One region of the Paenibacillus sp. DCT19 genome, then DNA from elsewhere that is predicted to be linked to it. Evidence: riboswitches for the same ligand, from Rfam matches in the RefSeq annotation. Region 1 holds a riboswitch; the other holds the start of a gene.
The links. Region 1 has a riboswitch for cyclic di-AMP ahead of DMB88_RS13585 (3D domain-containing protein). Riboswitches for the same ligand answer to the same signal wherever they lie in the genome.
Positions count from the first base shown of each region.

Region 2: another riboswitch for cyclic di-AMP. It lies ahead of DMB88_RS10365 (C40 family peptidase); the one in region 1 lies ahead of DMB88_RS13585 (3D domain-containing protein).

Region 1 is NZ_CP029639.1:2,978,758-2,983,693, forward strand. Features, by position in the region: gene DMB88_RS13575 (ABC transporter substrate-binding protein/permease) at 1-1,191, shown strand, start outside; gene DMB88_RS13580 (amino acid ABC transporter ATP-binding protein) at 1,178-1,900, shown strand; cyclic di-AMP (ydaO/yuaA leader) riboswitch at 2,296-2,489, shown strand; gene DMB88_RS13585 (3D domain-containing protein) at 2,546-3,166, shown strand; gene DMB88_RS13590 (polysaccharide deacetylase family protein) at 3,348-4,127, opposite strand; gene DMB88_RS13595 (prenylated flavin chaperone LpdD) at 4,283-4,627, shown strand; gene DMB88_RS13600 (PspA/IM30 family protein) at 4,746-4,936, shown strand, end outside.
Region 2 is NZ_CP029639.1:2,290,144-2,295,079, forward strand. Features, by position in the region: gene DMB88_RS10340 (YkvI family membrane protein) at 1-268, opposite strand, end outside; gene DMB88_RS10345 (xanthine phosphoribosyltransferase) at 473-1,054, shown strand; gene DMB88_RS10350 (hypothetical protein) at 1,152-1,481, shown strand; gene DMB88_RS10355 (hypothetical protein) at 1,602-1,820, shown strand; gene DMB88_RS10360 (carboxymuconolactone decarboxylase family protein) at 1,934-2,263, shown strand; gene DMB88_RS10365 (C40 family peptidase) at 2,357-2,821, opposite strand; cyclic di-AMP (ydaO/yuaA leader) riboswitch at 2,827-2,958, opposite strand; gene pelA (pectate lyase) at 3,403-4,359, shown strand; tRNA gene DMB88_RS10375 (tRNA-Leu) at 4,538-4,621, shown strand; gene DMB88_RS10380 (glucuronoarabinoxylan endo-1,4-beta-xylanase XynC) at 4,800-4,936, opposite strand, start outside.

The sequences.
Region 1 (4,936 bases):
GGACTTCTTCCGGCACTCCAAAGTGGTCGTGTGGACTTAGTTATCTCAGGCATGACACCAACGGATGAGCGTAAGAAAAGCATCGATTTCTCTGATACGTATTATAAATCGAAACAAGTTATTATGATTCGCACCGAGGATACAAATAAATATCAAACGATGGCGGATCTGCAAAATGAAAAAATCGGGGTTCAAAAGGGTTCCATTCAGGAAACCATTGGACAGGGGATCTCAGGTGCCAAATTAACGGCATTGGATAAAATCTCTGATATCGTTCTGCAGTTGCAGACCAAGCGTGTAAATGCAGCGATTGTAGAAGATACCGTAGCTGCTGGTTATCTGGACGATGTCATCGGTCTTGCACCTATTGCGGTGGACGAAGAGCAGGTCGAGGCTGCGATCGGGATTCGCAAAGGCAATACAGAGTTGCTGAATGCCGTAAATAGTACGTTGGAACGTCTTAAGAGTGAGAATAGAATTGAAGAAATGGTAACGGAAGCAAGCCAATTGATGGCAGGTAAAGATACCAAAAATATTTTCCAAGTATTCTGGGAATACAAAAGCTTCTATGCTACAGGTATAGGTTACACCCTTTTGTTATCTGCACTCGGTGTATTATTCGGGGTAATCATCGGTTTGATTATCTGTATGTTCCGGATGCATGATATGGCTATTCTGCGTTGGATCGGTACAGCGTATGTTGAACTTATTCGCGGTACGCCAATGCTGGTGCAATTGATGATCATCTACTATGGATTGTCTTTAACCTTTGGAATTAACTTCTCAGCGCTACAAGCCGGTGTAATTACACTTTCCATTAATAGTGGTGCTTACCTTGCGGAGATATTCCGTGCAGGGGTTCAAGGTGTGGATCGTGGTCAATTAGAAGCTGCTCGTTCACTTGGAATGGGTAGAGGTGCAGCGATGCGCTACATTATATTGCCACAAGCGTTCAAGGCTGTCTTGCCTGCAATTGGTAATGAGTTCGTAACGATTATTAAAGAGTCCTCCATTATCTCAGTGATTGGTATGGTCGACATTATGTATCAGGCAAGTGTGGTCAAAAATATTACGTACCAAGGAATGAATCCATTCCTTATTGCAGCAGCCATTTATTTTGTAATGACCTTCATACTGTCCAAGCTGCTGGGACGACTGGAAAGGAAGTTGAATGCAAGTGATCGACGTTAGTCAATTATATAAATCCTATGGAAAAAATGAAGTGTTAAAGGGCATAGATGTAACCATTGGCAAAGGCGAGGTTGTCGTTGTCATCGGACCGTCAGGTTCGGGTAAAAGTACGTTTTTGCGTTGTCTGAACTTGCTTGAGCAGCCGACGTCAGGCGAGATCCTATTTGAAGGTGTTTCGATTACGGAACCAAAGCATAATATCAATGCTACTCGTGAGAAAATGGGGATGGTGTTTCAGCATTTCAACTTATTTCCTCACAAAACGATCCAACAAAACATCACAATTGCTCCAATCAAAGTAAAGAAACAATCTGTGCAGGAAGCAGATCAGATTGCCGCAGATTTGCTTAAAACGGTTGGGTTGTCTGACAAAAAAGATGCTTACCCTAACCAGTTGTCCGGTGGACAAAAACAGCGTATTGCGATTGCGAGAGCACTCGCGATGCAGCCACACGTAATGTTATTTGACGAGCCAACTTCAGCACTTGATCCAGAGATGGTTGGAGAGGTGCTTGATGTCATGAAACGCCTAGCAGAGAATGGGATGACGATGGTCATTGTAACACATGAGATGGGCTTCGCTCGTGAAGTAGGAGACCGGATTTTGTTTATGGATGGCGGCGTGATTATCGAGCAAGGAACACCTGATGAAGTGTTTGGTGCACCTAAAAATGCACGTACACGTGATTTTCTTGCCAAAGTGTTATAAGACCATGTTCTAAGCTGCGAAGGTATAAAGGTAGAAATGGAGTAGCGGAACGTAGGAAAAACTACGTGAGCAACGGACATTTCGGCTGAATTCCATATTAGACGTTGAGATGCTTCAGGGCATCCTTCGTAATCAAAAGCGGACTTTTTGAACCACCTTTTAAACTAAAAGTAAAAAACGGCCTTGTCGACATCATCGTTGACAGGGCTGTTTTATTTGTTCTTTTGGGAGTCATAAGCGAGAAGATTTATGAAATGAAAGGTAACTTTTTTGTCATTTATTCGTTAGAAATAAGCTAATAAAGGCACGGGAAAGGCTCCATTTATTAACCAAAATCTCGATAATGCAAACGTACTGGTAAGATTTACTACAACTTTAGGTTACAATATTGTGATATATTGTTCCTGCCGAAACTTCTGAGGAGGAAGTGCGGGGGATGTAACGATGCAGATACGACGATTGATGATCACGTACTGCTTGGGGTGAATTAGGGCGTACATAACGATAAAGTGCTGTGATTGAACCTATAGGGTGGTTTCCTCCATCCGAATCCGACAACTAACCTCGCAGGCATAATGAGGGAGGAAGACCATGTTTAACAAGAAACGTATTGCAAAAGCAGCAACAGCATTGCTGACAGCAGCTATGCTCATTCAGGCCGTTCCAGCTTACGCTGACTCTGTTCATGTGGCCAAAGAGGGAGATACTTTCTATACCTTATCCAAACAGTATGGTGTAGGTATGGAAGCACTCATTAAAGCAAATGCGAATATTTCACCTTATAACATCTATGGTGGGCTAAAAATTAATGTACCTGGACAAGCCAACACCGTCTCAGCGGCAGCCGCTCCAGCAGCCAAAGCAGAGACTAAAACGATCACCACAGCGAGTCTGGACGTCAATGCAGACAGCAAAGTGGTCGAAGCATGGGGCAAAACTTTTGATTACAGTAAAACGATTGAAATGAAGGCAACTGCCTATTCAGCAGATCCATCGGAGAATGGCAAATGGGGTGCAGTGGACTACTTCGGTAATCCGCTTGAGCTGGGTACAATCGCTGTAGATCCAAGTGTGATCCCGCTGGGAACGAAAGTTCTTGTGACAGGTCACACACACCCAGGACTGCCGAAACAAGCGTTTGTAGCTACGGCGCGAGATACAGGTGGTGCGATCAAAGGCAAACGCGTTGATATTTTCATTCCTGGTAGTAAACAATCCGTGAGCACATTTGGTTTTCAGGATGTAGAGCTTTACATTTTAAAATAACATATGTACCAGTAATCTAGGCGTAATCAAAAAGGGTGTCTTCCATTCACAGTCTGATGTGAGTAGAGGACGCCCTTTTTTAGTTAAACCTTGGATCAGACGATGCAGATGCAGTTATTCATCATTTGTGTTTACCGAAAGTTCATTATCGAAGTGATCTTGCAAAACGTTAATACTTAATTCACTTACTCTTCGAGATGTTTAACATTTCGTCCAATGTTACAAGACTATACCCTCGACTTCGCAGTTCCTCAATGATTTCTGGTAACGCATCAATTGTACCTTGCAGATTAGAGCCTACTCCACCACCTGCATGTTGAAGAATGATTGACCCGGGTTTAACCGCGGATAAGATGTTCTGCTTCACTTTGTCTTTGGAAAGACCTTTCCAATCGAGTGAATCCACGTTCCAGTTCACAATGCTATACTGCTGCTTTTGAGCCCACTGGAGTTGTTTTTCATTAATGTCCCCGTAAGGCGGACGAATCATTTTTGGCGTGTACCCGGTCAGATTGCGAATGATATCCCCGGTATGTAAAATTTGTTTGCGAAAATCATTCATCGTCAGCTTACTGAATTCAGGGTGACTATAGCTGTGGTTACCAATGATATGACCTTCACGAACCATGCGTTTAACCAGAGCCGGATGTTTTTCCGCTCGCTTGCCTACAATAAAAAAAGTCGCCTTGACCTTATATTTCTTCAGAATATCCAGTACTTGTGGTGTGAATCTTGGATCAGGAACATCATCAAAAGTCAGCGCAACCTGTTTCGTGGAAGGTCCATTTGTCTTGAACGTATCTGAATATTTCTGTCTAAGTTGACCTAGTGTGAGTTGTTCATCGCCCTGTGCGTCGACAGGTGTACTAGCTTGGTTCGGTTGAGCTGACAAATGAGCAGGTGCGAAAATTCCGCTCAGTAGTAGCGTGATAAATGATAATGCGATGAGGCGAATACGCATAATAGCAGCCCCCTTTTCCCAAAATGCGTTCTCTATGGTATGCCCGATATAATCTTGATTTATTCGACATGTGAGATGTTTCATTGTCAGTGACTCTAATCTTGTTCATAATTCGGACCATAACATGAGATAAAGAAAAGGATAGGTGGATCAGCATGAGTAAATATGATTTGAGTACCATTCGATTACAAGTTCTAGAAGTGGGACACGACAAAGTATTCTTGGTTACAGGCGGCGACGCACATATAGGCGCTGTAGCAACGTATTATGTAGATCACGAGCGGCTTAGTGGGGCTACGGTTCATGTTCCAGGACATAAGGAGCAGGAGCTATGTGAGAGGCTTGCACGCAAGGCGGCACATCAGTTGAAAGTTACGGTGACGGTCATAATGGGCATTCATTTTGATGCGATTACACGCATGCAGATTGATGAAATCGTGCAGACTGCAGAGAGACTCATTGATGAACATCTGCAAATAAAAGATGAAGTAAATGAATAATTTTACATGGTGAAGAAGTTTATCGTGATTTTTTTTGCTAAAAATGAAACGGGTTGAGGATTATCACGTATGTATGATTATATACAAGGATGTAATATCGACTAGGAGGAATAACATAATGTCCATTTTCAAACGTTTACGAGATCTAACGATGTCCAATATTAACTCCATCATTGATAAGGCAGAAGATCCAATTAAAATGACAGATCAGTATATCCGTGATATGCAAGAGGATTTGCAAGATGCAGAGAAGGCTGTAGCAGCACAGATTGCCATTGAGAAGAAGTTCAAGCAGCTATATGAAGAGCA
Region 2 (4,936 bases), 690 kb from region 1:
TAATCCAAGTGATCCATCTGCCTGCCTTGTGGCCGAATAAATGCTTATTAAGATCTTCGTAGGAGCGGGAGCCAGTATCGTGAGCAATGAGCATCATTTTGGTGCCTAGCCAGACAAAAAGTATAGTGGATAGGCCAATGGTGAGCGTTGCCCATTTGCCATACTGGGTAAAAAACTGCAGGATCTCCTGGCCTGTTGCAAAGCCGGCACCTACCACCGTCCCAATGTATGTAAATGCGATCTGCAGCACCCGAAATGCCTGTTTCATGCGTTTCCCCTCTCAGGCCCCGGTATAGTTTGGACATGTGGGTGCCATGGTACAAGGTATGCTTGGCCATTGGAACTCATGACAATGAGCTCACTCTTTGGGGTTCATTTCTAAGGCAGAGTAACAATAAAGCTGATTTCGCTTGAATTGACAGTCATATCTATGATACTTTTACGTCATAGGATAGGCTTGGGAGGTCAAATCATGGAATTATTGAAACAACGTATTTTAGAAGAAGGAGTAGTCATCTCCGATCAAGTGCTCAAATTGGATGGACTACTGAATCATCAGATTGACCCTGGTTTGACAATGGAAATGGGACGTGAGTTTGCCTCACGTTTTCGTGAAAGTGGTGTGACACGCGTGATTACGGTGGAGTCTTCTGGCATTCCAGTTGCTTTTGCTGTTGCACATGAGCTAGGAGTACCTCTTGTATTTGCTCGGCGCAAAAAAACGCTTCTGGCTGATCCTGATGCCTACTGTGAACGTGTACCGTCCTTTACGAAAGGGATTGTGACCGATATTATGGTATCTCGCGAATATATTCATGAGAATGATCGTATTTTGTTCATAGACGATATTATTGCTAATGGGGATGCAGCTCGGGGCGTTATCAAAATTATTGAACGCTCTGGCGCTGAATTAGTTGGCTTCGGTGTAGTGGTCGAAAAATGTTTTCAAGCAGGAGCACGAACCATCCGTGAACAGGGAATTCCTGTTGAAGCCCTGGTACGTATCCGTTCCCTGAACGATGGAAGCATTCAGTTTGACGATAACGAAATGTGACATTTTAAAGGAAAAGGGCCTATTTTTTGAACAATGCCTTTGCATGACCGCAGAATTCATTTATAATGGGGTTATGTTAGGGAGAGGAGGCAACACCATGGGGAACCAAGCGGCAACAGAACAATTTTTTATTGATAAGCTGGCGGAATCGAAAGTTCATTTTGAACGTGCCCTGGATTGTAAACATACGGAATTCGATGACCTTTATCCCTATATGATTGAACATCCTCAATTTTTCTGGTACAAACGCTATGTTGCCTGGTCAGAACTTCTGACGATTGTAGGCTTGTGTGAAGAGTTGTCCTTCTCTTGGAAAGAGCAATTTACACCGCATCAAGTGGAGTACCTTGAAGAACGTGTGATGTCCGCCAAAGTGCTTGATTTTTGGTTTGAGAAGAATGACAGCAAAGAGCACGCGCAGCGGTAAATTTCAGTCGGGACATACATTTCGTATGACATGACAGTCCAATACAGTCACGTGAGACCTAAATGAGTTGTCATTTAGGTCTCTTTTTGTAAATTAATTTGGAACATAGGAGCTATAGACATGATTAGTGATACAGAGCTGGATGCCCTGCGTTTGTCAGGTGAAAAGGTTAGAGTAGTAAGGGACGAGCTGGAGTCCAATGATGTAACAGGAATTGTTGTTGCTTGGGATGGAGAGCAGGTACTCATTCGTCGGCAGAATCGGCGTGTGGTTAAGCTCGATCGTAGTTATCGCTATCAGTTGTTCAGCGAGCCGCGCCAGAGTCCACTTAGCGATTAGAAAGAAAGTTAACGGGATTTACCATCATTCCATAGGCATAAACGAATCGCTCAGGAGAAAGGATAGTTACAGTGAAGGAATTGGGAACTATCTTTGAGAGGGCGTGCAATGATATGACATTGATGAATGAGAAGGTTCATGCGTATAAAGATCAGATTGGTGAATTGAGCGATGTGTTACCAGGAGTGGTGAAGTCTTACCATGAGTTTACCGGAGAATGCTTTCAACCTGGAGCCATTGATGCCAAAACAAAACAATTAATTGCCTTGGGCATTGGCTTATTTGCCAATAACGAAGTGTGTACCTTCTATCACGTGGAGGAAGCTCGTGCGAAGGGCGCTACTGATCAGGAGATTATGGAGACTATAGCTGTTGCAGGAGCCGTAGGCGGTGGACATGCACTGTCTCAGGGGGCAATGCGCGTACAAAAGGCGCTGCACTAAAGCAGGATGAAGTTAAAGAAATGAAAATAAGGACTTATTCCTTGGCATAATGCTACGGAAATAGGTCCTTATTTATGTTTACAGTAAGTTGTATTATATTTTTCCAATCATTTTATTATACATAAACTGCCCAGTTACCCGGCGGGCTGTGACATAACGGTCTTTGAAGTAAGGGTTGGACAATTTGGTGATGCTAACCCCTTTGCTGCTTGAAGCATGTGCGAATTTGCCGTCACCGATATAAACGCCTGTGTGTGAAACGCCATTGCCCATTGTGTTGAAGAAAACAAGATCTCCTGTGCGAAGGTTCGCTTTGGATACTGGTGTTCCTGCTTTGGCTTGCTGCTGGGAAGTGCGAGGTAAATTGATACTATATTTATCAAAGAGATATCTCATGAATCCAGAACAATCGAAGCCGGCCATGGTTGTACCGCCCCATTTGTACGGAATGCCTGTCATGTTATTAACAACTGTATTGATTGTGCTTGCCTCTGTACTTGTTGCACCTGAAGTAAATAGTACTGCTGCTCCAAAAATGGAGATGATAAGTTTTTTCAAAATCAATGTTCTCCCTTCGTTGCCTACGGAGTTAGCTAAGGGTTCGGTAGAAGGTTCCCTATATTTCCTATGTATAAGAATAATTCACCCAAAATGGTTCCCCCGTTTTCAAACATGAAACTCGGCAATTGAATAATTAAGTTTTTGTAACCTTTTGAAACTATATTGCATATATGCGTAAATGTCAAACCCTTCTTAATACCTTCTTTATCGCCCAATGTTAACGGAACTATCGATTTTTATGAAGAAGAAACACGAAATAAAGATGCAACTGATTACAAAAAAGTAATATGTGTTTCAAATCCAAACAGGGTTGTATATCATTCGAACTTTGTCATGTGCAGTTTGAACTATTCTCATAGATACAATAATCGAGGAATGTTACAAGATGTTGCATTAATTGACAAAGATATTTTTTTTGCATAAGATCGTTCTATCCAATCCACATATTGGATAAAAATATAGTAGTTATATTTTAATTCAAATTAAGGTGGTGGTGGATGGTCGTGTAATTAGAAGGAAAGTAGTAAGTAGAATGATGGAAAATGAATGATTCTAATAAAAGGGAGTGTGTTATCATTTTGAGTACAAAAACAAAGTTAGTCACATTAGTTTTGGCATTTTCGATGGTATTTTCTGCGGTAGGTATGGTAATCCAACCCGTTAACACTGTATCTGCTGCTGATGCTTCAGGAACGACAGCAAGTATATCTGATATCTTGAAGAACCAACAAGCGGACGGTGGCTGGAGAAAAGAATATAAGCAAACAACGGGTGAGTGGGCGAAATCTACAATCGATAATAAAGCTACATACTCAGAAATTAGAAGATTAGCCAAAGAGTTTAAAAAGACAAACGACCCACGTTATTCTGCTGCGGCGATTAAAGGCATTAACTTTTTGCTGAATATGCAGTATTCCAATGGTGGATGGCCTCAAGTTTATCAAAGTTCCGGTTATCATAAACATATCACTTATAATGACGATGCAATGATAAATGTAATGTACATGCTGGATGAAGTAGCGACACGCAAAGGTGACTTCTCGTTTATCGACAGCAATCTCGCCAATCGTAGTAAAAATGCGGTTGCTAAAGGTGTAGATGCTATTTTGAACACTCAGGTGGTTTCAGGTGGCAAGCTGACAGCGTGGGGACAACAACATGATTCCAGCACACTCAAGCCTGCAGGTGCAAGAATCTATGAAGTGCCATCATTAACTGCTGGAGAGAGTGTAACAATTGTTAAATTCCTGAAAACGAGACCTTCCAACGCCAAAATTACTGCATCCATCAAGGGAGCAGAAGCTTGGTTTAACAAGGTGAAAATTACAGGTTACAGGTATGAGAGAGCTAATGGGGACAGCAAAATCATTGCTGACTCCAAAGCTGCACCGATCTGGGCTCGTTTCTATGAAGTCGGAACGGATAAACCGATCTTTATCGGTCGTGACGGTATCGTAAAATATAAATTAAGCGATATTGACAAAGAAAGAAGAGGCGGTTATGCATGGTATGGCAACTGGCCATCCAAGCTGTAACTTGCTTTAACTTCTAAACGGGCACGAATTAGTGCTGAGATCCCAATCACGAGAAGCCCGATCCGGAATGGAATATCTGGATCGGGCTTCTTTATGAGCATTTCATGTTGACATGTAAGTGCTTGCGTGATATATTATTTTTTGTCGCCGAGATACATAGTCACGGAGATCATCATATGCGGTCGTGGCGGAATTGGCAGACGCGCACGGTTCAGGTCCGTGTGGGCTAACCCCCGTGGAGGTTCGAGTCCTCTCGACCGCATCAAATAAAAAGGTTCCCTGTTAGACATTCGTCTAGCGGGGAACCTTTTTATATTTTTTATTTACGGACTGATATGCGGATCTCACAGCTTGTCCATCCATGCTATCGCGTACTACAACAATCGATCAAAATGGAGGATTGGGCAATTTTTTGCCACATAAGTTGATCCAAACCCGTATTATGATGCCGTAACTGTAATATTATCGATATTTGGCCCCTCGGTGCCTGTCGTTACGATTTTTATGGTATTCGAGCCTGAATTCATGGGTACCTGAATGGTTTTCTCACCCCACGTAGACCAGCTTCCCGTTGCTG